One region of the Kitasatospora sp. NPDC059722 genome, then DNA from elsewhere that is predicted to be linked to it. Evidence: riboswitches for the same ligand, from Rfam matches in the RefSeq annotation. Region 1 holds a riboswitch; each other region holds the start of a gene.
What was found. A riboswitch is a leader RNA that binds a small molecule or an ion and turns the genes downstream of it on or off. The one in region 1 is predicted to bind cyclic di-AMP.
Positions count from the first base shown of each region.

Region 2: linked by a shared signal. The riboswitch ahead of ACFV4F_RS15880 (NlpC/P60 family protein) and the one ahead of ACFV4F_RS16240 (transglycosylase family protein) in region 1 are both predicted to bind cyclic di-AMP.
Region 3: linked by a shared signal. The riboswitch ahead of ACFV4F_RS00380 (hypothetical protein) and the one ahead of ACFV4F_RS16240 (transglycosylase family protein) in region 1 are both predicted to bind cyclic di-AMP.

Region 1 is NZ_JBHWGD010000021.1:10,379-20,270, forward strand. Features, by position in the region: gene ACFV4F_RS16210 (MFS transporter) at 1-851, shown strand, start outside; gene ACFV4F_RS16215 (TetR/AcrR family transcriptional regulator) at 1,183-1,815, shown strand; gene ACFV4F_RS16220 (helix-turn-helix transcriptional regulator) at 1,943-2,809, opposite strand; gene ACFV4F_RS16225 (ATP-binding protein) at 3,228-3,752, shown strand; gene ACFV4F_RS16230 (DUF397 domain-containing protein) at 4,216-4,488, opposite strand; gene ACFV4F_RS16235 (hypothetical protein) at 5,060-6,037, shown strand; cyclic di-AMP (ydaO/yuaA leader) riboswitch at 6,400-6,559, shown strand; gene ACFV4F_RS16240 (transglycosylase family protein) at 6,546-7,856, shown strand; gene ACFV4F_RS16245 (hypothetical protein) at 8,141-8,341, shown strand; gene ACFV4F_RS16250 (LacI family DNA-binding transcriptional regulator) at 8,516-9,535, opposite strand; gene ACFV4F_RS16255 (glycoside hydrolase family 13 protein) at 9,561-9,892, opposite strand, start outside.
Region 2 is NZ_JBHWGD010000020.1:55,492-65,383, forward strand. Features, by position in the region: gene ACFV4F_RS15855 (AMP-dependent synthetase/ligase) at 1-1,083, shown strand, start outside; gene ACFV4F_RS15860 (glycosyltransferase family 4 protein) at 1,152-2,294, opposite strand; gene ACFV4F_RS15865 (glycosyltransferase 87 family protein) at 2,508-3,869, shown strand; gene ACFV4F_RS15870 (hypothetical protein) at 3,879-5,024, opposite strand; gene ACFV4F_RS15875 (NlpC/P60 family protein) at 5,063-6,109, opposite strand; gene ACFV4F_RS15880 (NlpC/P60 family protein) at 6,337-7,461, opposite strand; cyclic di-AMP (ydaO/yuaA leader) riboswitch at 7,472-7,625, opposite strand; gene ACFV4F_RS15885 (NlpC/P60 family protein) at 7,974-9,011, opposite strand; gene ACFV4F_RS15890 (NYN domain-containing protein) at 9,212-9,892, opposite strand, start outside.
Region 3 is NZ_JBHWGD010000001.1:85,182-95,073, reverse strand. Features, by position in the region: gene ACFV4F_RS00410 (Pr6Pr family membrane protein) at 1-115, shown strand, start outside; gene ACFV4F_RS00405 (SDR family NAD(P)-dependent oxidoreductase) at 282-1,046, opposite strand; gene ACFV4F_RS00400 (TetR family transcriptional regulator) at 1,185-1,805, shown strand; gene ACFV4F_RS00395 (TIGR03618 family F420-dependent PPOX class oxidoreductase) at 1,818-2,255, opposite strand; gene ACFV4F_RS00390 (alpha/beta hydrolase) at 2,486-3,655, shown strand; gene ACFV4F_RS00385 (MoaF N-terminal domain-containing protein) at 3,775-4,104, opposite strand; cyclic di-AMP (ydaO/yuaA leader) riboswitch at 4,590-4,762, shown strand; gene ACFV4F_RS00380 (hypothetical protein) at 4,764-6,059, shown strand; gene ACFV4F_RS00375 (hypothetical protein) at 6,082-6,573, opposite strand; gene ACFV4F_RS00370 (IclR family transcriptional regulator) at 6,851-7,648, opposite strand; gene aceB (malate synthase A) at 7,852-9,501, shown strand; gene ACFV4F_RS00360 (gamma-glutamylcyclotransferase) at 9,677-9,892, shown strand, end outside.

The DNA.
Region 1 (9,892 bases):
CCGTCCTGCTGCTCGTCTTCACCGTCACCGAGGCGCAGGGTGCCGGCTGGCTCAGCCTGCGCACACTCGGCTCGTTCGCCGTGGTCGCCGCCCTGGCGGCCGCGTTCCTGGTGACCGAGAGCCGCGCCGCCCACCCGCTGGTCCGGCTCGGCATCTTCCGCAACGGCGCGGTGGCCCGGGCCAACGTGATCGCCTTCACGATGACCGGCGCCTACGGCGGCTTCCAGTTCATCGTGACGCTCTACCTCCAGCACCTGCTCGGCTGGTCGGCGCTGGAGATGGCGCTCGGGCTGCTGCCGGCCGGCGCGTTCATCGCGCTGTCCGCGCCGTTCATGGGCCCGATCGTGGACCGCTTCGGCACCGGCCGGCTGCTGCCCATCGGCGTCCTGTCGCTGACCGCGGCGTTCGCACTGTTCCTGCGGCTGGACGAGCACAGCTCCTACCCCGCGCTGGTGCTGCCGTCGATGCTGCTGCTCGGCGTCGGCTTCGCGCTCGCCTTCCCCTCCGTGAACATCGCCGCCACCGACGGCGTCGCGGACGAGGAGCAGGGCCTGGCCTCGGGCCTGGTCAACACGGCGATCCAGGTCGGCACCGCCGTCGTGCTCGCCGGTGCGACCGCGATGATCACCGCCGGGAGCGCCGGCGGCGACAGCCCGCAGGCGCAGCTGGACGGCTACCGGCCGGCCCTGCTGTTCGTCACGGCGGTCGCGCTGCTCGGGTTCCTGATCGCCCTCGTGGGCGCACTGCTGGAGCGCCGGAAGAAGTCAACTCCTGTGTCTGTCCCGGACTATGACTACACGTCACGGGCATCCGGGCCCACCGACCGGGCCGAGGTACTGGCCGAGCGCTGACCACTTCCGCCCGCGCCGCTTCCGCCCACGCCGAACCGCCCACGCGAGACCGCACCGGACCCGCACCGGACAACGGCGGACCGCACCACACCGCGCCGCGTCGAGCCGACGCGGATGTCCACCCCCGGGCACTGCCGCCGGCTCCACCAAACCCCCGTGTTGGTGGAGCCGGCCGTCTTCGTAACGGCCGCCCCCGCACCAGCCGTCCGTGCGCCGCTCGTCAACGCGGTTCCACGGATCGGCCGTCGACTCCCCCAGTATATTGGCCGGGAGCCAACGAACGTTCGGAGCTGTCACGATGGCACCCCGCGGGGATTCGGTCAATGAGGAAATGCGTCAGCGCTCGCGCCGGCGCATCATGCGGGCCACCGTCGAACTGGTCGACCAGCACGGATACGCCGGGACCACGCTGAGCGACATCGCCGAGCGCGCCGGACTCGCGCGCGGCCTGCTGTCGTACTACTTCGACGGCAAACGGCTGCTCATGCAGTCCGCCACGCACCGGATGATGCACCAGTCGCTCAGCAACGCCCTGGCCGAACTCGCGCCGGACGCGACACCCGAGGCCCGGCTGGCCCGCGCCATCGACGCCGTCCTCGGCCTCGCCCTCGACCACCCGCGGGTGATGCGCTCCCACCTGGCGCTGATCCTCGACCCGGACACCGGCTCCTTCGTCCAGGACCCGGAGCAGCAGCAGCTCGGCGCGATCCTCCAGGGCCTGCTGCGGGAGTGGGGTGCGCCGGATCCGGCCGCCGAGCACGCGGTGCTGCGCAGCGCGCTCATGGGCGGGTGCATCGGCCTCCTGCTGCCGGGCGCGGAGGTGCCGCTGGCGCCGATCCGGGCCGACCTGTTCCGGCGCTACGACCTGCCGTGGGAGCTGGGCCGCCCGCCGCAGCCGCTGCCACAGCCACAGCTGCCGCTGCCGCTGCCGCTGGAACGCGAACGGCCGCCGGCCCGCGGCTGACGGCCGGTGGGCGGCGGCGGATGCTCCGGCGGCCGGTGCTCGCCGACGGCCGGTCCGGGCGGCGGGCAAGCACGGCTCGTGGTCCGGCCGTTCGGGCCCGGACGTCCAGGCCCCTCCGGGCGGAGGCTCAGCGTTCCTTCAGGATCGAGGCGAGCAGGTCTATGGTGCGCTCGGGCGTGAGGCTGTCCACGCAGAGGCGCTCCATGACCTGGATGTAGGCGTCCACGTCGTCCCGCTTGTCGAGGTAGAGCGCGCTGGTGAGCTGCTCCAGGTAAACGACGTCGGCGAGGTCCTGCTCCGGGAAGCGCAGGATCGTGAACGCGCCGGACTCGCCCGCGTGCGCGCCGAAGCGGAACGGCATGACCTGGATGACGACGTTGGCCTGCTCGGCGACGTCGATCAGGTATTGGACCTGGCCGCGCATCACCTTGGGCCCGCCGACCGGGCGGCGCAGCGCGGCCTCGTCGATGACGGCCCACAGGCGCGGGTTGTTGCCCTCGGTCAGCAGCTTCTGGCGGCGCAGGCGGAGGCTGACCCGCCGTTCGACCTCCTCCTCGCTGATGACCGGCCGACTCTGACCGAAAACCGCCCGCGCGTACTCCTCGGACTGCAGGAGTCCCGGGATGAACTGCACCTCGTACGTGCGGATCAGCTGCGCGGCCTCCTCCAGACCGACGTAGGTCTGGAACCAGCCTGGCAGCACGTCGTTGAAGCTGTGCCACCAGCCGGACTTGTTGGCCTCGCGGACCAGGCCGAGGAGGGCCTCCCGCTCCAGGCCGTCGTCCACGCCGTAGAGGCTGAGCAGGTCGGCGACGTCGCGCTCCTTGAAGCTGACCCGGCCGAGCTCCATGCGGCTGATCTTGGACTCGGAGGCGCGGATCGCGTAGCCGGCGTCCTCGCGGGTGATGCCGCGCGCCTCACGCAGGCGTCGCAGCTGTGAGCCGAGGAGGATCCGGCGGACCATCGAGCCGCCGCCCGGCTGAACTGTGGTCATGCGGTCGAAACCTCCACCTAGGGCAAACAGCGCACAGTCTGCCATCAGTTGAGCGCTCACGGTGCCGATACTGACGGATGTTCCTATCAGTTCTGCACTCCACACACCAGGATGCACGTGCATCCGGCGCTTGCATATGCCAATAGTGCGACTGCACGTGAATCGACTCTTGCATCTGCAGTGAGCGCAGAGGACCATGGTGCACGTGCACCTGCACATCCCTGGCAATCCCGCGGGCTCCGCGTCGACCCCACGCGCGACTCCGTGCACCAGCCCGGCAGCGTCCCCCACGCCACCGGGCCTTCGTGTGCGCGCGCGCCTCGTCGAGGAGGGGGCCGTGCGGCCGAGCGAGTCGGAGGTGACCGGCATGACCCCGGCGGGTCCAGCCGTGTCCGCCCCCTTATGGGAGGAGCTCTTCATGGGCACCGGTACGGCTTTGGCGGTTGACCCCCACGTGGTCACCTGTACGCTCGCTCCTCGCTTCGAAGCCGTCAGAACCGCACGTGACTTCGCCCGGACCGCTCTGCAGCGCTGGGGGCTGATGGAGCTGTTCGACGACGTCGCGCTGGTCGCGTCGGAACTCGTGACCAACGCGCTGCGGCATGCGATCGGCGCACGGCCCGACCCGGTGGGCGGCGCCCTGGGCGAGTACGACTTTCCCACACAGCACGGTGGTGACGGCAGGCTGCCGATCCGAATAAGCCTCGTGCACCGCGCGCCGCAGATCGTCTGCGCGGTCAGCGATCCGAGCAGCACCGGCCCGGTCGCCCGGGAGGCGGACTTCGTGGCCGAATCCGGCCGCGGGCTGCACCTGGTGGACTCGTTCAGCCACTCCTGGGGCTGGCACCCGCTGGGCGGGGGCAAGGTCGTCTGGGCGCTGTTCGAGGCCGACGCGCAGGCCGCGACCCCCGAACTCGGTGGCCGGCACCGGCGCTCCGCCTAGCGGCGGACGGGCACGCACCCCCGCAGCGCGGGCACGCGTCCCCGGATCGATGGACACCCCGGGAGGACCGAAACCCCGGGAAGAAGCGGTAGTTCGCCCTCGCCGGGCTCGCGCCGGAGACCCACCGGCCCCCCGCAGCGCACCCGCGACGACCAGTGCGCCCCCGACGGCCGACGGGCCGCCAGTGCGCGGGACAGCAGCGCACGGGACAGCGTTACGCGGGACAGCAGCGCACGGGACGGTGGAGAAGCCCGCGAAGAGGCACACCACCGAGCGTGTGACCGAGCGCGTGACGAACCGCGCGGACGACCGCGGGGCCGAGCCTGCGGAGAAGACAAAGGCCGCCGTGGTGTCAGCACCCACGACGGCCCCCCGATGGCTCCTGGTGCGGAGCGGTGGCCGGACCGACGGACGTCCGGTGAAGCGGCCGGACGGCCCGGTGAACGGCCGGACGGACGTCCGGTCAGGCGGACAGGTGGTCGAACTCCCCGTCCTTGGCCCCCAACAGCATCGCGGCGATCTCGGCCCGCGTGTAGATGAGCGCCGGACCGTCCGGGAAGCGCGAGTTGCGCATCGCCACGTCGCCCCCCGGCAGCGCGGCGAACTCGACGCAGTTGCCCTGGGAGTTGCTGTGCAGGCTCTTCTGCCAGACCACTCCCTCCAGCTCGGTGGCGGCCATCCCGTTGTAGGGACCGTACGAGCCGCCCAGTTCCTGCGATTCGTGCGAGTCGTGCATAGAAGTCTCCCGAAGAGCCCCGGAGTTGCGGTCCAGCGCGGCGCCCCCGGCACCCGCCGAACGAACGGGCCGGCCCCGTACCAGCCCGGCACAACGCCTCACTTGACGCGATGATAGCCCTTGTGCACGTGCATCAGCACGAGACGGTGCAGGTGCACGAGGCCTTTCACCGGCCGACCTGAACTCTTCACGGACCCTTCTCCTGACGGTACGTAAACGGACATAGCCGACCGAACCGGCCCGCTTCCGATAACCGGCCGTGAGCGGCTCCCCGCTAAATGTTGATCTTCGAAAGCCGGGAGTCGCGCACTCGTGACCCTCCGTCAGACCGCCCGTCGACTGTGAGACATCTCACGCGCCACAGGTGCAACGTGACGCCCCACCGGACACGTCTCCAGGAGATACCGGCGGACGCGCGGGGGTTGGGCCAGGTATGTCCGGAATATGACCTAATGACCGCTCATCGACCCGCGCACGCGGGAGCTCCGCGCGCCGCGCACACCACGCTCGCGCGAAACCGGCACGGCAGCCGACTGCAGCCCTGACGGGCCGATGTCCTACGATCTCCGCCATGAGCACCGCAGCCATCCCGGGCGCGCCACTGCCCGTTCGCACTCCAGGCTCCCGTGCGCGGGGGCGCCACCGTCGCCCCGAGCGCCCCGAGATCCCGTCCGGCTCCCCGGCCCTGGTGCTCGCCGTGCCCGCGACCGCCGGGCCCGAGTCCCGCTCGGTCGTCGAGGAGCTGCTCTCGATCGTCCGCAGCGAGCAGAACGGCGTCCAGACCGCGGTGGGCTACCTCCCCGGCGACGGCACCGAGGGCGCGGACGGCACCGAGCGCAGCATCGGCGAGCTGCTGGCGGCCGCCGCCGAGGCCGGCGTCCCGGCACCGATCCTGGTACCCCTGGTGCCCGGCCCGCACGACTTCCTGCCCGAACTCCACGCACTCGCCGCCGAGTACGGCGCGCACGTCACCGACGTGCTGGGCCCGCACCCGCTGCTGGCCGAGGCCGTCCACGTCCGCCTGTCCGAGGCCGGGCTGGCCCGCGCCGACCGCGCCCGCCTGTTCGCCATCGCGACCGCCGCGGACGGCGTCGTGCTGACCACCGTCGGCGGCGAGGACGCCGCGGCCGCCGCCGGCATCACCGGCGTGCTGCTGGCCGCCCGCCTGGCCGTCCCGGTCGTCCCCGCCGCGCTCGACGTGCCCGGCTCGGTCGCCGCCGCCGTCGCGCACCTCAAGGAGACCGGCTCGCAGCGCCCCGCGCTGGCCCCGCTGGTGATCGGCCCGGAGGCGGACTCCGAGCTGCTCGCCACGGCCGCCGAGGAGACCGGCTGCCCGTCCGCCGCGCCGCTCGGCGCCTACCAGACGGTCGGCCAGCTCATCGCCTCGCTGTACCTGGCCGCGCTGCCGGCGCCGTCCGCGGAGGCCCTGGCCGCCGCGCAGGCCCAGGCCGAGGCCGAGGCGGCGGAGGCCGCCTCCGAGGGCTCCCGCGCGGCCCACGCGGCCGGTGGGACGGCCTCCGGGGCGACCGGGGAGGCCGCCGGCGAGTAACCGCCGACAACGCGTACGGAAGGGCCCGGAGCGACCGCGCTCCGGGCCCTTTCGGCTTGCGGCGTAAGGGAATTAAGAGCCGAATGCGCGAGATGTCCGTTCTGTGATTGTTTGCGATCGGGTGACCGCCCGTCATGCGATTCCTGAGAGCCTGACAGTTGTGCACATCCGCAGGTTTATTGCGAGAAAACGATCATTTTCGATCTTGGAGAAGGAAAGTTTTGGTGGCTTTCCATAATCCGTGATGCGCATCACAGGTATTTGCAGTTCGTACTTAAGTCTGCTTAACGTGCTCCCCGTTCGTGACCACACGGACCCAGCACATCCGCAACGCCGAGTCCTGCCGTCGGGTGCGCTGGAAGCGCGAAAACGCACCACGGCAGGAGCGGGGGACCCACAGGTAAGTCGCCCCGGACCGATCCACGGAACGGTCCTGGGCTAGGGGTGAAGCCGCGCCACAGCGCGGCCGGGCAACTCCGGCCCGAATCCGACAGCTCACCTCGCAGGCGTGGGAGAGGACCGCGTCTTCATGCTGCCCACCAACGGCACTCGCCTGTCCAGCCGCACCCGCCGCGTGATCGCCGCCCTCGGCGTCGCCGGCGTCGGCCTCACCATCCCCTGCCTCACCTCCGGCACCGCCTCCGCCGCCTCCGTCGCCACCTGGGACAAGGTCGCCCAGTGCGAGAGCAGCGGCGACTGGAGCATCAACACCGGCAACGGCTTCTACGGCGGCCTGCAGTTCACCTCCAGCACCTGGGCCGCCTTCGGCGGCACCTCGTACGCCCCGCAGGCCAACCAGGCCACCAAGGACCAGCAGATCGCCGTCGCCGAGAAGGTCCTCGCCTCGCAGGGCCCCGGCGCCTGGCCCGTGTGCTCCGTCCAGGCCGGCCTGACCGCGGGCGGCGCCCCGGCCGCCGTCGACACCTCCGCCGCCGCGAGCACCGCGAAGGCCGCCCCGGCCGTCAAGCCGGCCCCGAAGCCCGCCGCCAAGCCCTCCGCCCAGGCGCAGGACCAGGCGCAGGCCCCGGCCGCCGCCGACTCCGCCAAGGGCACCTGGGCGCAGAAGCGCCAGGACTGGACCCAGGGCGGCACCACCCAGGCCGGTGCCTCGGACTACACCGTCGTGGCCGGCGACTGGCTGTCCACGATCGCCGACAAGCACAACGTCAAGGGCGGCTGGCAGCGCCTGTACGAGCTGAACCGCGGCACCCTGACCGACGGTCCGGACACCATCTACCCGGGCCAGCACCTGTCCTTCGGCGACTCCGCCCAGGCTCCGGCCGGCCAGTCCGGTGACTTCAACTGGTTCGACCGCTCGCAGAAGCCGGGCCAGTCCTCCGCCGGGAACGCCGTGAACGCCCAGCCGGCCGCCGAGGCCCAGACCCCGGCCGCCAAGCCGTCCTCGAAGCCCGCCGCCAAGCCCTCCGCCCAGGCGCAGACCCCGGCCCCGGCCGTCACCGGCTCGATGGCCGCCGCGGTCAGCTTCGCCAAGGCGCAGGTCGGCCAGGCGTACGTCTACGGCGGCACCGGCAACGGCGGCTGGGACTGCTCGGGTCTGACCCAGGCCGCGCTGCGCGCCGCGGGCATCTCCATCCCGCGCGTCGCCAACGACCAGGCCGCCGCGAGCACCCACGTCTCGCTGGACAGCCTGCAGCCGGGCGACCTGCTGTTCTGGTCCAACAACGGCCAGGACTCCGGCGTCTACCACGTCGCCATCTACATCGGCGGCGGCCAGTACGTCGAGGCCGCCAACCCGAGCTCGGGCGTCCGCCTGCAGACCATCGCCAACTGGGCGCCGGACTTCGCCGGCCGCGTCTGAGGATCCTTCCGGAACCGTCCCGCCGGGGACGGGTGACGGATCGCGGATGACAGCGAACAGATGACAGATAACAGATTTCATCATCTGTTATCTGTCATCTGTCACCCGCCCACCGCCCCGGGGAGAGACTGGTCGCTCTCCCCGGGGCTTCGGCGTACCCGCCTCCGAAGTCCGTGCCGCCTCCCCCCGGCGCGCACCCGCGGCTCCGCGCATCGGAGCATTCGCGTGGTCAAACCCCGGCCCAGCGGGCATGCTGCTGCTCTGCACCCGAGGAGGAGTCACCCATGGCCCAGGTCACCGTCACGCTCGACGCGAACCTCGCGATCGACGCGATGATGCTCTCCGGCACCAAGAGTCCCCAGGACGCCGTCGAACTGATCCTGCGCGACTACCTGGCCCGCGGTCGCCGCACCGAGACCCGCACCGGCGACGCCGCCGACGGCCACCGCGTCACCGCCGACCGCCCGACCGTCCAGGAGGGCTGACCCCGGCCCGGCACGGCACTCGCGGCACAGCCCAGCACGGCGCAGCACAAGCCCAGCACAGCACAGCACAGCCCGGCACAGCACAGCACAAGCCCGGCACAGCCCGGCACGGCACGCCGAAGGGCCCCGGAGAGCAACCGCCCTCCGGGGCCCTTCACACGGCCGTCACCGGCCTCAGCGCGCGCAGGCCCCCGTGGAGCCGCGCATGACCAACTCCGGCTGGAACATGAACTCCCCGCGCTGGGCGGCGTTCCCGCCCACCTCCTCCAGCAGCGCGTCCACCGCCGCCGTCGCCATCGCCTCGACCGGCTGGCGGATCGTCGTCAGCGGCGGCTCGGTGAAGGCGATCAGCGGCGAGTCGTCGAAGCCGACCACCGACACGTCCTGCGGCACCGACAGCCCCCGCTGCCGCACCGCCCGGATCGCCCCGAGCGCCATCATGTCGCTGCCGCACACGATCGCCGTGCACCCCTTGTCCAGCAGCGCGCCCGCCGCCGCGTGCCCGCCCTCGACGCTGAACAGCGTGTGGTGGACCAGCTCTTCGGCCTCCTCCTGCGTCCGCCCGAGGACGGTGCGCATCGCGGCCGTGAAGCCCTCGATCTTGCGCAGCACCGGCACGTACCGCCTCTGGCCGACCGCCAGCCCGATCCGCTCGTGCCCCAGCTCGGCGAGGTGCTGGACGGCCATCCACATGGCGGCCCGGTCGTCCGGCGAGATGAACGGCGCGTCGATCCGCTCGCTGAAACCGTTGATCAGGACGAACGGCACCCCGCGCCCGGCCAGCCGGGCGTAGCGGTCGTGGTCGGCGGTGGAGTCGGCGTGCAGACCGGAGACGAAGACGATGCCCGCCACCCCCCGGTCCACCAGCATCTCGACCAGTTCGTCCTCGGTGGACCCGCCGGGCGTCTGGGTGCACAGCACCGGCGTGAAGCCGTGCCGGCTGAGCACCTGCTCGATGACCTGCGCGAGCGCGGGGAAGATCGGGTTGCTGAGCTCCGGCGTGATCAGCCCGATCAGCCCGGCGCTGCGCTGGCGCAGGCGGGTCGGCCGCTCGTACCCGAGCACGTCGAGGGCCGCCAGCACGGTCTGCCGGGTGGCGGCGGAGACGTTCGCCTTGCCGTTGAGTACGCGGGAGACGGTGGCTTCGCTGACCCCCGCCTGCGCCGCGATGTCTGAAAGTCGCGCCGTAGTCACGGTCCCAGAGCCTATTGCAACCACGTCAGACCGCCCACCAGCCGGTGCTGTCCGGTGCGAGCACCGTCTCGCCGCCGTCCACGACCAGTTCCGCCGAGGCGAGCAGCAGCGTGCCCGGGGCGGGTATGCGCACCGGCTCGCCGCTCGCGTTGACCGTGCAGACGAAGGAGCCGCGGCGGAAGGCGAGCGTGCCCTGCGGGGCGTCCAGCCACTCGACCCCGGTGCCCGCGCCCAGGTCGGGCTGCGCCCGGCGGACGGCGAGCGCGCTGCGGTAGAGCTCCAGGGTGGAGGTCGGGTCGCCGGTCTGCGCCTCGACGCTGAGTTCGGCCCACTGGGCCGGCTGCGGCAGCCAGGACG
Region 2 (9,892 bases), on a different contig from region 1:
ATCGTCGAGATCGCCCCGGCGATGGCCCCGATCAAGCTGGGCCACGTCTCCGACATCAAGGACGTCACCGCCGAGCTGGCCTCCTTCCGCCCGACCCTCATCCTCGGCGTGCCGCGGGTGTTCGAGAAGGTCTACAACACCGCCCGCGCCAAGGCCCAGGCCGACGGCAAGGGCAAGATCTTCGACAAGGCCGCCGCGACCGCGATCGCCTACAGCCGCGCCCTGGACGCCGGCGGCGCCGGCCTCGGCCTGCGGATCAAGCACGCGGTGTTCGACAAGCTGGTCTACAGCAAGCTGCGCGCCGCCCTCGGCGGCCGGGCCACCCACGCCATCTCCGGCGGCGCCCCGCTCGGCGAGCGCCTCGGCCACTTCTACCGCGGCATCGGCTTCACCGTCCTGGAGGGCTACGGCCTGACCGAGACCTGCGCGGCCACCGCCTTCAACCCGTGGGACAAGCCGAAGATCGGCACGGTCGGCCAGCCGGTGCCCGGCGCCTCCGTGCGGATCGCCGAGGACGGCGAGGTCTTCTTCAAGGGCCCGCACGTCTTCACCGGCTACTGGAACAACCCGCAGGCGACCGCCGACAGCCTCAAGGACGGCTGGATGGCCACCGGCGACCTCGGCTCGCTGGACTCCGAGGGCTACCTGACCATCACCGGCCGCAAGAAGGAGATCATCGTCACGGCGGGCGGCAAGAACGTCGCCCCGGCGGTGATCGAGGACCGGATCCGGGCGCACGCGCTGGTCGGCGAGGTCATGGTGGTCGGCGACCGCAAGCCCTTCATCGGGTGCCTGATCACCGTCGACCCGGACTTCTTCCCCAAGTGGAAGGAGCTCAACGGCAAGCCCGCCACCGCGACGGTCGCCGAGCTGCGCGAGGACCCGGACCTGCTGGCCGCGCTCCAGGCCGCCGTCGACGACGGCAACGCGGCCGTCTCGCACGCCGAGGCGGTCAAGAAGTTCCGCCTGCTGGACACCGAGTTCTCCGAGGAGAGCGGCCACCTCACACCGTCCCTGAAGCTCAAGCGCAACGTCGTCCTGAAGGACTTCGCGGCCGACGTCGAGGCGATCTACCAGAAGTAGCCGCCCCGGACGCGCGAACGGGCCCGCCTCCTCGTCGGGAGGCGGGCCCGTTCGCGCGTCCGTGATCGCTACCGCTCCACCGCGAGCAGCGAGGTCAGCCGCCCGGCCAGCAGGTCCCAGCGCCAGGAGCGCTCCACCCAGCGCCGTCCGGCCTCGCCCATCCGCCGCCGCAGCTCCTCGTCGTGCAGCAGCCGGACGATCCGCTCGGCCGCCGCCGACGCCGAGCCACCCGGCACGACGTACCCGGTCTCGCCCTCCAGCACCGCGTCCGGCGCGCCGCCGGAGTCGCCGGCCACGACGGGCAGACCGGTCGCCGAGGCCTCCAGGTACACGATGCCGAGGCCCTCGACGTCGAGCCCGCCGCGCCGCGTCCGGCAGGGCATCGCGAAGACGTCCCCAGCGCCGTAGTGGGCGGGCAGCTCCTCCCACGGCACGGAGCCGGTGAAGCGCACCGAGGCGCGCACGCCCCTGGCGTCGGCCAGCTTCTCCAGGTCCGCCCGGTACGGGCCGCCGCCGACGATCAGCAGCACCGCGTCCGGCACGTCGGCGAGGATCTGCGGCATCGCCTCGATCAGGGTGTCCTGGCCCTTGCGCGGCACCAGGCGCGAGACGCACACCACCACCGGCCGGTCCGCCAGCCCCAGCCGGCGGCGCACCTCGGCGCCCCCGGAGGCCGGGTGGAAGGTCGTCTCGTCCACGCCCGGCGGCAGCTGCACCATCCGGCCGGCGGCCTCCGGTCCCACCGCGCCCGCGATCCGGGAGCGGGTGTACTCGCCCAGGTACGTCAGCACGTCGGTGCCCGCGCCGATCCGGCGCAGCAGCTGCCGGGCGGCCGGCAGCTGGGCCCAGGCGGCCTCGTGCCCGTGCGTCATGCCCAGCAGCCGCCCGGCCCCGGCCCGGCGCAGCGCGGGCGCCATCAGGCCGAGCGGCGCGGCGGCGCCGAACCAGACCGAGTCGCACTTCTCCGCGCGGAGGATCTCGGCGGCCCGCCGGGTGACCCGCGGTGTGGGAACCATCACCTTCGTCCGGTCCCGGATCACCGGGAACGGCTGCTCGGCGTCGAAGCGCGCGACCTCGGTGCCGTCGCGCCAGGTCGAGGCGTAGACCACGATGCTCCCGGCGGGCTGACGGACGGCCATGTTGTGCACGAAGGCCTGGATGCCGCCGGGTCGCGGCGGGAAGTCGTTGGTGACGATCAAGGTTCTGTGCATCAGGCCACGGCTCGCTCGGTCGGGGGGTGCTCGGTGTACCGCTGGGTGATCCGTACGATAGGTCAACACCATGACCCGCCGGGAACGGAAGCACGCACGGCAACCGTTCCACCCCCGGGTCAGTCCTAGTACCTGAGCCGCTGAGGACGGCGGCCCGGGCGTCCGTCGCGCGACGCCTCCGGTGGGGACGTCCGAGACGAACGAGGGAGCGCTGTGGAGTTGGCCCCGGCCACCGAGACCGGTACTTCCCGTGCCCGCACGGGCCGCCCGCTCGGGGCGCTCGCGGCACTCGTCGCCACCTGGGCGGGCACCCGGACGCTGCTGCTGCTGTTCGTGACCGGCGTGCTGCGCTCGCCGGGCGGCGACGTCACCGCGGACGTCTGGATGATCTACCACGCCTGGTACGGCGTCCTGCAGACCGGCACCTTCCCGTTCGACGACGTCACCTGGCAGTACCCGCCCGGCGCCGCCCTGGTGATCCTGCTGCCCGGCCTGCTGCCGTGGTCGTACGTGGTCTCGTTCTGGGTGATCTGCGGGGTCGCCGACGCCCTCGTGATGGCCCTGCTGGTCCGCACCGGCCTGCGCCGGGGCCGGGCGCTGACCGGCGCCTGGCTGTGGGTGGTGGCCGTGCCGCTGCTCGGCCCGATGATCTACAACCGCTTCGACATCATCGTCACCGCGAGCGCGGTGGCCGGCCTGCTGGCGCTGATCCGCCGCCCGGCCGTCGGCGGGATGCTGCTGGGCCTCGGCGGGATCGTCAAGATCTGGCCGCTGCTCGGCCTGATCGGCACCCCCTCCGGCCGCCGCACCGGCCGTTCCTGGACGCTCGCGGCGGCCACCGCCGTCTCGCTGGGCTTCCTGCTGGCCGCCGGGATGAACGGCGCCTTCGGCTTCCTGGCGTTCCAGAAGGACCGCGGCGTCGAGGTCGAGTCGCTCGGCGCGCTGCCGCTGCACTACGCGCGGATCGCGGGCGGCTGGGACGGCCGGGTGACGATGAACTACGGCTCGGCCGAGATGCTCGGGCCCTGGGTCGGCGTCGTCGGCAAGGTCATGATGGCCGGCACCGTGCTGGGCTTCGCGTGGCTGCTGCTGTGGCGCTACACCGCCAAGCGCCGCAACGCGGCCACGATGTACGACGCGGCGCTGACCGCGCTGCTGATCTTCACCGTCACCAGCCGGGTGATCAGTCCGCAGTACCTGGTCTGGCTGATCGGCGTCGCGGCGGTCTGCCTGACGGTCCGCGGCAGCAGCCAGCGGCCGGTGGCACTGCTGATCCTGCTCGCGGCGCCGCTCACGCTGCTCGAATTCCCGCTGATGTTCACCCAGGTCCTCGCGAGCGACCCGGCGGCCATCGCCGTCCTGTCGGCGCGCAACCTGCTCCTGCTGGCGGCGACGGTCCTGTCCTGCGTCCGCCTCTGGCGCTCCACGCGGGGCACGGACCGGCTGCCGCCGACCGTCGTGCTGACGCAGCCGGAGCCCGTCCCGGCCGGCTCCTACCCGGTCCGCCCGGGCATCGCCTACGAGCAGGACCTGCTCGACGGGATCGACCGGCCCAACACCCCGGCCGGGCGCTAACTACCCGTCCTAGGCGTTGAGGGCGGCCACCTCGGCCACCCACAGCCGCGTGAACTCGTCCTTACCGAGGCCCAGTTCGGCCCGGAACAGCCGGTCCATCCGCTGGTCGCGGTCCTCCCCCGCGCCGTCCGCCGCGCCCACCGCGCGGTAGAACGCGACCAGGCGGGCGGTGCCGAAGCGGGCGGCGATCAGCCGACAGGCGAGCCAGGCCTGCTCGTAGGCCTGGGCGATGCCGGTGGTGCCCGCGGCGAAGTCGCGGTCGGCGGGCAGGGCCGTGGGCACCCTTCCCGCGGCCACGTCCCGGGCCAGCTCGGGGGCGATCTGGCGGGGCGTGCGGCCGGAGTCGCGGTAGGCCGTCCAGTCGGCGACGCCCTCGGAGAGCCACAGCGGCGTCCAGGCCCGGGTGTCGGCCCGGGTCGCGACGTGGGTGGTCTCGTGGGTGACGACCACCTGGCGGCCGAAGTCGCTGAGCCGCCCGAACGCCTCGGGGTTGATCAGCACCCGGTCGGCCGGGGTGTGCGAGGGCGCGCCGGGGGCGGCCACGGTGACCGCCGCCATGCCCGTCCAGCCGGCCGGGTCGGCCTCCAGCAGGCGGGCGAACTGCGGCTCGGTGGCGGGCAGTTCCAGCAGCAGTCGGCCCGCCCAGCCGGTGCCCCAGACCGCGCTCACCGCGGGGACGGCGCGGTCGCCGATCGCGACCGGCCCGGCCGGGTCCGGTCCGGCGGCGAGGCCGAGCACCAGGCACTGCGCGCCGCGCGCGGACCGTCCCGTCCCGAAGTCCCAGAGCGCCGGCGGCCCGCTCGCGGCGTCCTCGCGCTCGACCCGCCAGCCGTCGGCCCGCGTCAGCGTGAGGCGGCGGGGGTAGACGGCGGGGTACTCGTCGTAGCCGGTGACCCGGACGTCCAGGTCGGCCGTGACGGTCAGCCGGCCGGGGCCCGTGCCCGGGGAGACGACGAGGTTGCGGTAGCCGGCGGTCAGCGGCAGTCCGGTGGTCGCCGACAGCTCGCGCGCGCGTTCGTCCAGCACCGCCGCCACCTCGGTCCGCTCGTCCGCCCCGCCGAGCCCCCGGCCGGCCGCCGCGGGGGCGACGGGCGGCAGCGACAGCTGGGTCAGCCCTCCGGCGGCGAGCAGCAGGGCGCCTCGCCGGGACAGCACGCAGGGCCGTATCGCGTCCGGTCCGGACGGGGTCGGGCTCAGAGCCGGACCACCCCCGCGACGGGCATCGCGTTGACGCTCTCGTACCGGACCCTGGCCCCCGGGTACGGGGCGTGCACGATCACCCCGCCGCCGGCGTACATGCCGACGTGGTGCATGTCCCGGTAGAAGATCACCAGGTCTCCCGGTCGCGCTTCGGACAGGCTCACCCGCTGGCCGGCGTAGGCCTGGGCCTGCGAGGTGCGCGGCAGGCTCACTCCCGCCTGCCGCCAGCTGTAGTACATCAGACCGGAACAGTCGAACGCGCGGGGGCCGGTGGACCCGTACACGTACGGCGACCCGATCATCCGCACCGCCGCCGCGAGCGCCGCCGCCCCACGCTCGGAGGCGGGCGGGGTGGTGCCGAGGTCCAGCCGGTCGGTGCCGCGGGTGGCGCGCTGCTCGGCCTCCTGGGCGTCCTGCGCGGCCATCCGGGAGCGCTCGGCGGCGCCCAGGCTGTTGAGCAGCCGCTGGGCCTTGGCCAGCCGCTGCTGGATCTCCTGCTTGCTGTCGGCGAGCGTCCGGCGGGCCTGGTCCAGCTCGGCGAGCTTGGCGGCGGTCTCGGTGCGGCGCTGGTCGAGCCCGCGCTGACGGGTCACCAGCTCGTGCAGCGTCTCGTTCTGCCGCTCGGTCGCCTGGTCGAGGGTCCGGGCGCGGGCGAGGTAGCCCTCCGGGTCGGTGGCGAGCATCAGCTGGACGGTCTGCGCCATGCCGCCGGAGCGGTACTCGGCGCCGGCCACGGTGGCGAGGTCGCCGCGCAGCTGGTTCAGCTGGTCCTGGGCGGCGGCGATCTCGCCCTGGAGGACGGTGGTCTCGCCCTGGAGCCGCTGCTGGGCCTCCTGCGCGGCGTTGTACTTCTCCGACGCCTGTTCGGCCTCGTTGTACAGCTGCTCGACCTGCGCCTTGACGTCCTTGCGGCTGGGCGCGTCCGGGGAGCCGGGGGCGGCCTGGGCGCTGCCGCCCGTCGTGACGCCCAGGGCGGTGGTGGCGGCCGCGGTCAGCACCAGCGCACGGGCGAGCAGTTGGGAACGGCGGTGCACGGGCATGGCGGCGGCTGCTCCAATCCTGCGGACCGGTCCCGCCGCCGCACCCAAGCGGGCGGTCCTGGAGCGGGAGTCCGGTGGCAGACGTTAGCGAGTCCGGGCAACCGAGTCCAAACCCCTCCCAACCCGAATATTTGACCCTGAATCGGACACCAGTCCGAGGAAAGGAAACGCCGCAGGCCCGGACCTCCGGGGAGGAGGGCCGGGCCTGCGGGAAGCCGAGCGGGGAATCAGACCCGCACGATGGACGAGAGCGGCATGTTGGTGACCGCCTCGTAGCGGACGCTCGCACCCGGCTTGGGCGCGTGCAGCACCTGGCCGTTGCCGGCGTAGATGCCGACGTGGTGGGCGTCGTTGAAGAAGATCAGCAGGTCGCCGGGCTGGGCCTGGGAGAGGTCCGTGCCGATCCGGGTCCCGGCGCCGGCCTGCTCCTGCGAGGTGCGCGGCAGCGAGACGCCGGCCTGGTCGAAGGCCCAGACCATCAGGCCCGAGCAGTCGAAGGAGTTCGGGCCGGTGGCGGCCCAGACGTACGGGCTGCCGATCTTGGTGGCGGCGTAGGACAGCGCGGCGGCACCGCGCGAGCTGCCCGCCGCCGGCGGCTTGGCGACCGGCGAGGACGACGGGGCCGAGCCGAGGTCGGTGCGGCTGCTGTCGCGGGAGGCGCGGTCGGCGGCGGCCTGCTGGGCCTTCGCGGCGTCGGCCTTGGCCTTGGCATCGGCGGCGGCCTTGTCCTCGGCCGCCTTGATGGCCTGGCGCTCCTGCTCGGACAGGGTGTTGAAGAGGTTCTGGGCGGCCGTCAGCTTCCCCTGGATCTGCTCCTTGGACGCCTTCAGCTGCTGGGTGGTCGCGTCCAGCTCGGCGAGCTTGCCCTGGGCCTCGGTGCGGTCCTGGTCCAGCTTGCGCTGCTGGTCCTGGAGCTCCTTCAGCTGACCCTTCTGGGTGCTGCCGGCCTGGTTCAGGGCGTCGGCCTGGCTGAGGAAGTTGTCCGGCTTGGACGAGAACATCAGCTGGACGGTCGGGGATATGCCCCCGTTGCGGTACTGCTCGCCGGCGATCTGGGCGAGGCCGCCCTGGAGGTCGGTCACCTGCTCCTGCTGGCGGGCCACCTGGTCCTGCAGGCCGCTGACCTGCTTCTGCAGCTCCTGCTGCTTGGACTGGGCGGCGTTGTACTGCTCGGTCGCCACCTCGGCCTGCTCGTTGAGCTGGTCGACCTGCTCCTTGACCTGGTCCTTGGTCGGCGCGGGGTCGGCGTGGGCGCCGGACTGCGCGGAGAGGGCGACGGCTGCCGCGGCAACTCCGGTCAGGAAGGAAACTCGGGCACGACCGGCGGGTTTGGGACGACGATGGGACGCCACGAAGGCGGACTCCTTCTTCCTACGTCCGCCTACCGGGTGAGCTGACGGGTTCGGGCCGGAAGCATGCCCTACGACGCCTCACGGCCGTTCCACCGGCCGACCTGGCGCCGATTCACCCCGGAGGAACGTGGTTCCCCGGCTCCGCTCCACAGCGCCCCCTGTCACTGGGCTCCCCTGTCGGACGGTCGCTTCGACCCGTCCCGCTGCTTCACGAACTCGGCGGGAACCACCGCCGCCACCCTGGCTGGGCGATCGACAGTGCGGTGGTCCGGGTCACGACCCTAGTAACTGAACCGTGATCGGTTCAAATCCTTGTCAGAAAAAAGGCGGAAGAATAACCAAGTTCTTTTGTGAAGATGACAGAAGGTGATCGCGGCAGTACGCAAGGCTGATCACTTGTCACGCGAACGCGGCGAAACGCAGGGAAACGCGCTCAAGCGAACGCGCCACCCCCGCTCGGGAGGTGGCGCGGATCACAGGGCCGTCGCGTCGGCCCGCGGCGTGTCGGCGGGTCAGACCCGGCGGATGGTGTTGATCGGCATCGCGTCGGCCTTCATCACCTTGACGACGTCGCCGGTGTGCGGCGCGTGCACCACCATGCCGTTGCCGATGTACATCGCGACGTGGTGCATGTCGGGACCGTAGATCACCAGGTCGCCGGGCTGGGCCTGGTCCAGCGAGGGCACCCGGGTGCCGTAGTGGCCCTGCTCCTGCGAGGTGCGCGGCAGCGAGACGCCGGCCTGGCCGTACGACCAGAGCATCAGGCCCGAGCAGTCGAAGGTGCTGGAGCCGACGGCACCCCACACGTACGGCGAGCCCTGCTTGCTCATCGCCTTGGCCACGGCCACGGCCGCGTAGCCGCTGGCCGGCGGCAGGCTGCTCAGGTCGACCCGGTCGGTGCCGCGCGAGGCGCGGTCGTCCTGGGCCTGCTGGGCCTTCAGCGCGGCGCGCTCGGAGGCGCTGAGCGAGTTGAGGAGGTCCTGGGCCTGCTTGAGCTTGGCGTTGACGTCCGCCTTGGACTGGTTCAGGTCCTTGGTGGTGGAGTCCAGGGAGGCCAGCACCGCGGCGGCCTCGGCCTTCTCCTGGTCCAGGCGGCGCTGCTGGTCCAGCAGGCCCTTGAGCGCGTCGGTCTCGGTGGCGGTGGCCTGCTGCACGCTGGAGGCCTTGGCCAGGTAGTTGTTCGGGTCGGAGGAGAGCATCAGCTGGACGGACGGGTCGATGCCGCCGGTGCGGTACTGCTCGCCCGCCACGCCGGCGAGGCCGGTCTGAAGCTGGGTCATCTGCTCCTGGCCGCGGGCCACCTGGTCCTGGAGCTGGTCGGCCTGCTTGCGCAGCTGGTCGGCCCGCTCCTTGGCGCCGTTGTACTTCTCGGCGGCCTGCTCCTGCTCCTGCTGCAGTTCGTCGATCTGCGCCTTGACGTCCGTCTTGTTCGGCTGCGGCGCGGCGTGCGCGGCCACCTGGGCGGAGAGCGCGACCGCGGTCGCAGCAGCAGCGGTGAGCACGGAGACCCGCGCGCGGCTCGGCTGCTTGGGACGGCGGTGGGAGGCCAAGGGACCTGCTCCTTCTTCCATGGACTCACCGGTTCGGGTGAGAAATCCGGAAAATAGGTTTGACGCCAGACCCTAGTGAACATCCAGGCATTGCGCCACTCCCCCAAAGGCGTGAACTCCGAGCCCCCACGCCGCTTCACCGAATCCGCACATCACCGCAAACCGGACGCTGAGCGGCCGTCATCCCCATCGGCACGGAATCAGGGCCGCGCCAGCCGGTTCAGCAGCAGAACCGAGGCGACCGGGCGCGCGCCCGCCTTCCGCACGCCCTCCGCGACCTCCCGGTCGGCGGAGACCACCACGACCGGACGGCCCTGCGGCTCGGCCCGCACCAGGCGTCTGATCAGCTCGTCCGCCGTCTCGCCGGTCCGGCTGAAGCGCACCCGGACCCCGCGCGGCGGCGCCATGATCACCGGCACGTCCAGGTCCTGCCCGTCGAACACGCACGTGACCTCCGCCTGCGTGCGCTGGGCCAGCATCGCCAGCCCGCCCAGCAGCCGCAGCCGCTGCTGCTCCAGCGGCAGCGTCGGATAGCCGGTCTTCGTCACGTTGTAGCCGTCCACCACCAGGTGCACCTGCGGGATCGCCAGCAGCTGGTCCAGCAGGGCCGGATCGTCCTCCGCGAGCCCGCGCCGGGCCACGTCGTGCGGCGAGGCCGAACCCGGCACCACCGCCTCCACCAGGTCCGCCGGGCGGATCTGCGACACCGGCAGCGCCAGCTCGCGCTGCAGCCCCTGCGCCGACTGCAGCACGGTGTCCAGCAGCAGCCGCAGCCGCATGTCCTCCACGCTGCGCCCCTCGCGGGCCGAACGGCGGCCCTGCTCGGCGGCGGTCTCCAGCTCGCCGACGCGGTGCCGCAGCCGCCGTGCCTCGCTCTCGGC
Region 3 (9,892 bases), on a different contig from region 1:
GTTCGTCGTGGTCGGGGCGGCGATCCTGGCGGTCGGCAACGCGCTCGCCGCCCGCCGCGACGCCCGTCACGGCACCGCGCAGCGAGGCCGCCGCGCCCACGCCAGGACGACCTGAATGCATCAGGACGACCCGAACGCACCAGGGCGGCCTGAACGCACCAGGACAACCTGAAACCGACGAACAGCTGACAGATAACAGATTTCGAAATCTGTTATCTGTCAGCTGTTATCTGTCATCCGCCGGCCGTCACTCCCGCACTCCCGCACTCCGGCCCGCCGGCTCACATGTGGGTGCCGCCGTCGATGCGGATCTCGGTGCCCGTGACGAACGCGCCGTCGTCCGACGCCAGCATCGCGATGACGCCCGCCACGGTCTCCGGCCCCGCGAAACCCTGGCCGATGGCGGGGGCGAGCTTGGTGAACAGGCTGAAGTCGGCGTCGGCCGGCAGGCCCGGGTTGTTGGTCATGCCGCTGTCGATGCTGCCCGGCGCCACGCACACCGCGCGCAGCCCCTGCTTCGAGTACTCCGACGCGATGGCGTGCGTGAAGGACTGGATGCCGCCCTTGGTCGCGGCGTAGGCGGCCATGTACGGGTGGGCGAAACTCGCCGACGTGGAACTGAAGTTGACCACCACACCGCCGCCGCTCGCGAGCAGCGCCGGAAGCGCCTCGCGGGTCATCAGGAAGGTGCCGGTCAGGTTGACCGCGAGGAGTTTGTTCCAGAACTCCAGGCTGGTCTCGTGGGTGTGCGAGGAGCGCAGGATCCCGGCCGCGTTGACCAGGACGTCGAGCCCGCCGAGGTACGCGACTGCCTCCGCGACGCCCGCCACGACGGCGCCTTCGTCCGAGATGTCCAGCACCGCGGTGGTGAGCCGGCCGGCGGTGCCGTCGGCGGTCGCGCGGTCCGCGGTGCTCCGCAGGCCGTCCGCGCTGACGTCGACCGCGACGACCTTGCCGCCCTCGGCGAGGATCCGGTGCACGGTGGCCTGGCCGATGCCCGAGCCGCCGCCGGTGATCAGGACGTTCCGTCCGCTGAAGCGCTCCATGGTGGTTCTCCGTTCGTTCCCGTGGTCTCTCGACCTCTAGAGGCACGGTACGCCCAAGTGGCATAACGTGCCAATAAGTCTCGACATGCCGCCACGGCGTGAGCTGCCTCCCTGGCACGGGACGCGTACGCTGAGCCCGTGACCGGACGCCCTTCCCTGACCCAGCGCCGCCGCGAAGCCACCCGGCTGGACATCGCCCGCACCGCCGCCGCGCTCTTCGCCGAACGGGGCGCCGAGGCGACCACCGCCGAGGAGATCGCCAACGCTGCGGGCATCTCGCTGCGCACCTTCTACCGGTACTTCTCGGTCAAGGAGGACGCCGTCGCCCCACTGCTCGCGGCCGGCGGGCGGCGCTGGGTGGAACTGTTCGCGGAAAGCTCCGCCGACCTCCCGGTGCGCGAGGCGCTGGAGCGCTCGGCGGTCGCCTCGCTGACCCCGGCCGACGAGCCTGCCGCCGAGGCCATGCACTGGACCCGCAGCCTGCTGCGCGACCCCCGTCTCGCGAGCACCTGGCAGCGCGTGCACGCCGACTCCGAGGAGCGGCTGCGCGGCGTCCTGGCCGACCGCTGCCCGGAGGGCGCGGACGCGCTGGAGATCCGCCTGGCCGCCGCTGCGGCGACCGCCGCGATCCGGGTCGCCCTGGAGGAGTGGGCCCTCTCCGACGCCCCCGCGACGGGCCCGGGTTCACCTCAGGAGCTTGGCGCCCGCTGCATGCGCGAACTCACCGGGGGGCTGCGACTGTGGAGCCGGGTGCCGTGAGCAGGCTGTGCGTCAGTGGTCCTCGAAGGCCGCGGCCGGCAGGGGTTCGACGCCGACGACGCGGCGGATGCGGGTGGGCTGGATGAGGACGGTGACGCGCCGCTCGCCGGGGATGCGCCACTCGTAGCGCTCCGCGCCGAGGTACTTGCGGGCGAGATCGTCCATCCGGCGGTCGGCGCGCTCGCCGGTCACGAACCCGACGGCGCGGCCGTGGAGCTGGACCCGGTCGTACGGATCGGCCAGGTCGGCGTTGGAGAGGCAGACGCGCGGGTCGCGGCGCAGGTTCCGCTCCTTCGTGCGGCCGATGGCCGTGTTGAACAGGACGAGGTCGCCCTCCAGGTCCACCCACATCGGGGTGACGTGCGGGGCGCCCTCGGCGTCCGTGGTCGCCACGTACCAGATCCGCGGCTCGCGAACCCGAGCCCGGATCTCCTCGTTCCAGCCGCCCACCGCGCCACCTCCAGGGATCCCCGATCACCTGACGTTCTATCAGGTTCGGCTCGGCGAGATGACAGCTTTCAGATGACAGATTTCAAACTCTGTTATCTGAAAGTTGTCATCCGTCACCCGGAACCCCGGCCCGCTAGGGTGGAAGATCGCGTCCCGACGGGGAACCGGGGAGGTGCCCCGGATGTCCTAGCGGCGGGGGTGTGAGTTCGAGGCGTGGGAGCAAGTAGGACATGGGTCTGACGAGCCACAAGGTGTTGGCGCTGACCGTATTGATCGCCGTCGTGATGATGGCCGCCACGGTCTGGCTGTGGCCCAGACTCGCGAGGAAGACCTGGCAGGCGGTGCTCGGCCGGATCGGCACGCTGCTCGCCACCCAGTTCACCGTGCTCGCCGCGCTCGGCCTCGTCGCCAACAACTACTTCTCCTTCTACAGCAGCTGGGACGACCTGCTCGGCACCGGCGGTGACAACGGCCCGGTGGTGATCCACAACAAGGCGGACGCCTCCGGCCGCCTGCTCGTGGAGACGATCGGCCACGCCTCCGTCCAGGGCGGCGGCGCGATGGGCCGCGAGCCCGCCAAGTCCGGCGAGATCCGCAAGGTCCGGATCGACGGCAAGCTCACCCGGCTGTCCACGGAGGGCTACGTCTACCTGCCGCCGCAGTACTTCCAGCCCGAGTACGCGCAGCGCCAGTTCCCGGCCGTGATCGTCAGCACCGGTTTCCCCGGGCAGGCCGAGAACCTGATCACTCGGTTCAACTACCCGGGCGCGGCGCTCAAGCTGCTCCAGGAGGGGAAGATGCAGCCGACCGTCATGGTCCTCATGCGTCCCTCGCCCGCCCTCCCGCAGGACACCGAGTGCGAGGACATCCCCGGTGGCGCGCAGTCCGACACGTACTTCACCAAGGACGTCCCCTCGGCGATCCAGGCGAGCTTCCGGGTCTCCGCCGACCCGCAGGCGTGGGCCTTCATGGGCAACTCCACCGGCGGCTACTGCGCGGTCAAGCTCGCCATGCGCCACCCGGAGGTCTTCCCGACCGCCGTCTCCCTCTCCGGCTACTACCGTGCCGCCGAGGACCCGACCACCGGCGACCTCTTCGGCGGCAGCCGGCAGCGCCGGGACGAGGCCGACCTGATGTGGAGGCTCAAGAACCTGCCGCAGCCCAAGGCGGCCGTTCTGCTGGCGGGCACGAAGCAGGGTGACGGCGACTACAAGCACGACACCGAGGCGTTCATCGACGCGGTGCAGAGCCCCGGCCCGATGAAGGTCTCGTACAGCATGCTGGAGACCGGCGGCCACAACTTCGAGACGTGGAGCAAGCTGCTGCCGTCCTCGCTGGAGTGGCTGTCCGAGCACCTCAAGGTCCCGAACCAGCCGAATCAGCCGGCCCCCGCAGCCTGAAGCCGGCCTTCGTAGGCTGACAGCCGGTTCCCGCAGCCGGATGGTCCCCGTGGTCCGACTCGCTGCAGCCGGCCGGTTCCCGCAGCCCGACGGTCGCCGGCCTCGCGGACCGGCCGGCCTCAGGCCACCCGCTCCAGCGTCCCCGTGTGGAGCTCGCCGACCCGGCCGCCCTCGCCCTCGAAGGTCCAGAACGCGCGCACCGTCAGCCGGACCAGGTCCATCACGTGGCTGACGGTGATGCCGCTCTGCTCCGTCCAGCTGACGAAGTACACCTCGGGCGCGACCTCGGCGACGTGGAGCGCCACGTCCTCCCACTGGCCCGCCGACTCGCCGAGGCCCTCCCAGCGCAGCCGCTTGCCGTCGGCCGAGTAGGCGTTGCGGAAGGCCGCGCCGTTGTCGGCCCGGAAGAGGTAGGTGCGGCCGGCGAAGGCGGGCAGGGGCGCGGTCATGGTGCGGCGGTTCCTCGTCTCTGCGGGAGGGGGCGCGGTGCTCTTGTGCACGACGGTGGATGTCGGACCTCCAATTTATCCGATCGGGCGAGCTCGCACGCCACTGCCAGTGAAGACGCACCCCCGTCACCGTCACCACGCAGGGCCCGCCAGGGCACCGCCCACCATCGGGTGACACCGACACCGACACCGGCACCGCGACGGTCGGCGGCGCCCGGCTGCTCGGCGGGCGCGACCGCCTCGAACCCGCCGGGGCGCCGGACGCCGGGGTCCGGATCGGCGCCCGGCCCGCCCGATCATCGACGGCCCGCCGGGACACCGGCCAACTGATCCACTGCGCACCGTAGTTGATCGACACGACTGTGAGCTGCGCGACAACCGGCCGAGACGAGTTGTCCGTTCACGGACCGACTGCCTAGCCTGCAACGGCGTCCGCCCTCGCGGACCCCGCCGCCGGGACGCCGAGTCCCGTCCACCCGACGGCGGGCAACCGAGCACCACAGCGGACGGGAGCGGGGGAACCAAGGTCAGCGCCACGACCCGGCACGCCCTCGCGCGTGCCGGCCGCGGCTTGGGGTGAAGCCGTTCCCACCGGCGGCCGGGCGACCTCTCAGTCCGAACCCGACAGCTCACCTCGCAGGCGTCGCAGAGGACACCCCATGCACAAGCCTGCCCGGCGCCCCGCGCCCCGCCACGCCCGCCCGTCCCACCGCGGCCGCACCGCCGCCCTCGCCGCCACCGGCGCGCTCGCCATCACCGGCGCCGGCCTGTTCGGCCTCCAGTCCGCGCCCGGCGCCCAGGCCGCCACCGGTCCGACCGTCACCCAGGACCGGCTCGCCCCGGCCACGATGGTCGCCGGCCGGGCCGCCACCGCGACCCTCACCGTCCACTCCTCGTCCTGCTTCACCGCCAAGACCGTCGGTGTCGGCGTGCGCGACGCGGCCGGCAACAACCTCGACTTCCCCGGCAACGCCAGCAATGTGCCGATCTGCCCGTGGAGCTACACCTTCACCAGTGGCGCGCGCGCCCTGCCGGCCGGCACCTACACCCAGTTCGGGTTCTGGCAGGACTTCGGCGGCGCCTGGCACAACCTGCCGTCGCAGCAGCTCGTCGTCTCCAGCACCCCAGCCCCGACCACCACCCCGTCGGCCACCCCGTCGGCCACGCCCACCCCCACCCCCACGCCCACCCAGGCACCCACCCAGACGCCCACCCAGACCCCGAGCGCCACCGCCACCCCGAGTACCCCGGCGCCGTCCTCCCCGATCGCCGGCAAGTCGCTGACCTGGTCCGACGAGTTCAACGGCCCGATCAACTGGGGCCAGCGCTGGGTCGGCGACAAGAGCACCGCGTACAAGTACGGCAACCACAACCCGGACGACAACAAGCTCGACTGGCTGGACCCGAACAACGTCAGCGTGGCCAACGGCGTCGCCACCTTCACCGCCACCCCCGGCAGCAACACGCTGGAGAACGGCAAGCAGTCCTGGAACACCGGCTTCCTCACCACCGAGGGCTCCAGCGAGGGCTTCCAGGTCAAGACCGGCGACTACGCCGAGACCCGGGTCAAGCTGCCGGCCGGCTCCGGCGCCTGGCCGGCCCTGTGGACCTGGAAGAACGGCAACGGGGAGGTCGACTCCTTCGAGTACCACCCCGACAACCCGAACCTCCTGGAGCTGACCAACCACGTCAACCCGGGCAACTTCGACTACTACACCAACGCGAGCGCCGTCGCGAAGGACCAGTGGGTGACCATCGGCACGTACTACGGCGCCACCTCGGTGGACTGGTACGTCAACGGCGTGAAGGTGTTCTCGGACGGCAAGGGCGTCGGCGCGAACTTCTCGGCGTACCTGATCCTCAACCTGTCGGTGTGCGCGGGGCAGTACCACCCCGCGCCGCAGGGGACCGCCCCGATCACCTTCGCCGCCGACTACGTCCGCGTGTACCGGTAGCCGTCACCGGCCGTAGCGGACCTCAACCGGCAGCCGTCTCGACGACCCTGATGTCGAACGGCTGCCGGTTGTTGCGCGGGTGCCGGTCGTCCGGGCTGATCACCGTGACCTTCCCGCCGGTCAGCAGGCCCGTATGCGCCATGGGGGAGATCCGCACCGTGACGAGCGCGGTCGCGCTGCGTCCCTCGGGCAGGCCGGGGCCGAAGGTGCAGCGCACCTCGCGGCCCAGGAACGCCTCGCAGTTCTCGGGGAAGTACGGGCCCACGGCCGTCACCTCCTCCGGCAGGGTGACGATCACGGTGAAGGGCGAGGCGGTGGTGTCCGGGCCGAGGTTGGCGACGAAGGCGTGCACGGTCGTGGTGCCGCCGGGCGGCGCGGGGCTGGGGTCGAGCCGGACGACCTCCAGGTCGGAGTCGGACAGCGCCGCGGCCCGGCTCTCCGGCGCGAGCTGCACTGCCGGACGGGGGTCGGGCCGCTGCCCGGCCCACGACGGGACGGCGGTCAGCGTCGCCACCGCACAGCCTGCCGCCACGGCCACCGTCAGCCACGTCCCGCTCCGTGTCGCGTTCCCCGTCCTGCCGCGAAGCCTCTTGCGCCTGCGCTCCATCGCCGTTCACCATGCCCTCGTGCTCCGGCCGCCTGCGCTGTCGCGGGCCGCGTCCGCACCAGGGTGGCCGAGCGGCGGGCGGCCGTCGCCGCGCCCCGCCCTCCGTCCGCTCGAACGGAGGAACGCGTGCGCAGGAAGTCGACCAGTCCGACTTCCTGCGCATGACACCTCAACTGACCACCCATCAGGGTGCGAGGACCTGCCCGAGCCGGGCCGCGATCTTGTGCATCACCGGGACGAGCGAGGCCGCGCCGTCCTGCTGCTCCAGCGCCCGGATGCGGGCCTCGGGGCCGGAGACCGACAGCGCCGTCGGCGTCGGCGCGCCCGGGACGGCGAGCGCGATGCAGCGCACCCCGATCTCCTGCTCCTGGTCGTCGACGACGTACCCGCGCTCGCGCGCCTCGGCGAGCTGGTGCAGCAGCTCCTGCGGGTCGGTGACGGTGTACTCGGTGTGCGCGGGCAGCGTGTTGGGGCCGAGTATGGCGCGCGCCTCCTCCTCGGGGAGCTGGGCGAGCAGCGCCTTGCCGACGCCGGTGCAGTGCGGCTGCACCCGCCGGCCGACCTCGGTGAACATCCGCATCGAGCGGCGCGACTGCACCTGCCCGACGTAGACCACTTCGCCGCCCTCCAGGACCGCGAGGTTCGCGGTCTCGCCGGTGGCCTCCATCAGCTCGGCCAGGTAGGGGCGGGCCCAGCTGCCGAGCAGGCGCCCGGCGGTCTCGCCGAGCCGGATCAGCCGGGGGCCGAGGGTGTAGCGGCGGGCGGTGTCCTGGCGGACGTAACCCTGTTGCACGAGGGTACGTACCAGGCGGTGGATGGTCGGCATCGGCAGGCCGGAGGTGGTGGAGAGCTCGCTGAGCGTCGCCACGCCGCCGGAGTCGGCCAGCGCCTCCAGGAGCTGGAAGGCGCGTTCGACGGACTGCACGCCGCTGCTCGCGCGGTCGGCGCCCGTCGTCGATGCTGTGTCGGGGGTCGCAACCACCGGCGTTCCCTTCGCTGTCGGGGAGGAGTAGAGTCCCGGCGATCACATCAACAAACCGTTGAAATTCTGTATCGCGGAAACTAGTCTCCACCTTACAGAATCGAATGCGCCGACAGGTGGGTTCGGATCAAGGAAGTTCCCCAAAGGAAGCTCCCACCGGAGCTCCCTTCGCCAGGCTCAACCGTCTTAGGAGTGTCCTGCTCATGGCCACAGATCAGGGACCCGGCGTCTCCCCCGCCGCTCCGGTCGTCACTGTCGCCGGTCCGCGCGTCCACCGGGCGGAGGAGGTGCTCACTCCGGAGGCGGTCGCCTTCGTCGTCGGCCTCCACCGCGCGTTCGAGGGCCGCCGGCAGGAACTCCTCGCCCGGCGGAAGACCCGGCGCGCCGAGATCGCGCAGGCGGGCACGCTCGACTTCCTCCCGGAGACCGCCGACGTCCGCGCCGGCGACTGGAAGGTCGCCGAGGCGCCGCGCGCCCTCCAGGACCGCCGCGTCGAGATCACCGGCCCCACGGACCGGAAGATGGTCATCAACGCCCTCAACTCCGGCGCGCGGATCTGGCTCGCCGACTTCGAGGACGCGACCTCCCCGACCTGGGAGAACGTCGTCAGCGGCCAGGTCAACCTGATCGACGCCTACGAGGGCCGGATCGACTTCACCAGCGACGCCGGCAAGGCCTACACCCTCAAGCCCGCCGCCGAACTCGCCACCGTCGTGGTCCGCCCGCGCGGCTGGCACCTCGACGAGAACCACCTGCTCGTCGACGGCGTCCCGGTGGCCGGCGCGTTCTTCGACTTCGGCCTGTACTTCTTCCACAACGCGGCCCGGCTGCTCGCCAAGGGTCCGGAGGACCCCAACTCCGGCCCGTACTTCTACCTCCCGAAGACCGAGAGCCACCTCGAAGCCCGGCTCTGGAACGACGTGTTCACGCACGCCCAGGCGCAGCTCGGCATCCCGCACGGCACCGTCCGCGCCACCGTCCTGATCGAGACCATCACCGCCGCGTTCGAGATGGACGAGATCCTCTACGAGCTGCGCGACCACGCCGCCGGACTCAACGCCGGCCGCTGGGACTACCTGTTCTCGATCGTCAAGAACTTCCGCGACGCCGGCGAGCACTACATCCTGCCGGACCGCAACAGCGTCACCATGGCCTCGCCGTTCATGGCCGCCTACACCCGCCTGCTGGTGCAGACCTGCCACAAGCGCGGCGCCCACGCGATCGGCGGCATGGCCGCGTTCATCCCCAGCCGCAAGGACCCCGAGGTCAACGCGGCCGCCCTGGAGAAGGTCAGGGCCGACAAGGACCGCGAGGCCGGCAACGGCTTCGACGGCTCCTGGGTCGCCCACCCGGACCTCGTCCCGGTCGCCCGCGCCTCCTTCGACGCCGTGCTCGGCGAGCGGCCCAACCAGAAGGACAACCCCGGGCCGTCCGAGCCGGTCACCGCCGCCCAGCTGCTCGACATCGCCGGCGCCGGCGGCACCTGCACCCACGCGGGGCTGCACAACGCCGTCCAGGTCGGCGTCCGCTACATCGAGGCGTGGCTGCGGGGCCTCGGCGCCGTCGGCATCTTCAACATGATGGAGGACGCCGCCACCGCCGAGATCTCCCGCTCGCAGATCTGGCAGTGGATCCACAACGGCGTCGTGCTCTCCGACACCGGCGAGAAGGCCACCGCCGAGCTGGTGCGCGGCCTGGTCGCCACCGAGCTGGCCGAGCTCCGCGCCGAGCTGGGCGAGGCCGGGTACGCCGGCGGGCGCTGGCGCGAGGCCGCCCAGCTCTTCGAACAGGTCGCCCTGGCCGAGGAGTTCGCGGACTTCCTGACCCTGCCCGCGCTGCCCCTGCTGGGCTGATCCCAAGCTATCCGCCGGTGCCACCGCCGCACGCCTGCCGCGGTGGCGCATGCCGGCGGGCCACTACTCCGTTCCGTACGGCGACGAATCCACCTGTCCTCTCGTCGCCGTGCGGAACGGCCTTTTTTGCCACGGCCCCTTTGCCGTGGTCCTTGTTCTCGTGAGGAGTTCACCCATGGCACGCATTTTCTTCAACGGCCAGGCGATGGCCGGCGGACCGTTCCACGCCAAGGTCGCCGACGCGCTGATCGGGCCGGCCCGGACCGCCCCCGGCTACCGCTTCTTTTCCATCGACCACAGCGGCGGGACGGACGTCTGCCCGGGGCTGCTGGCGGACCCGGACGTGGACAGCGCGATCGATGGCGAGCTGTACGACATCAGCCTGGAGCGC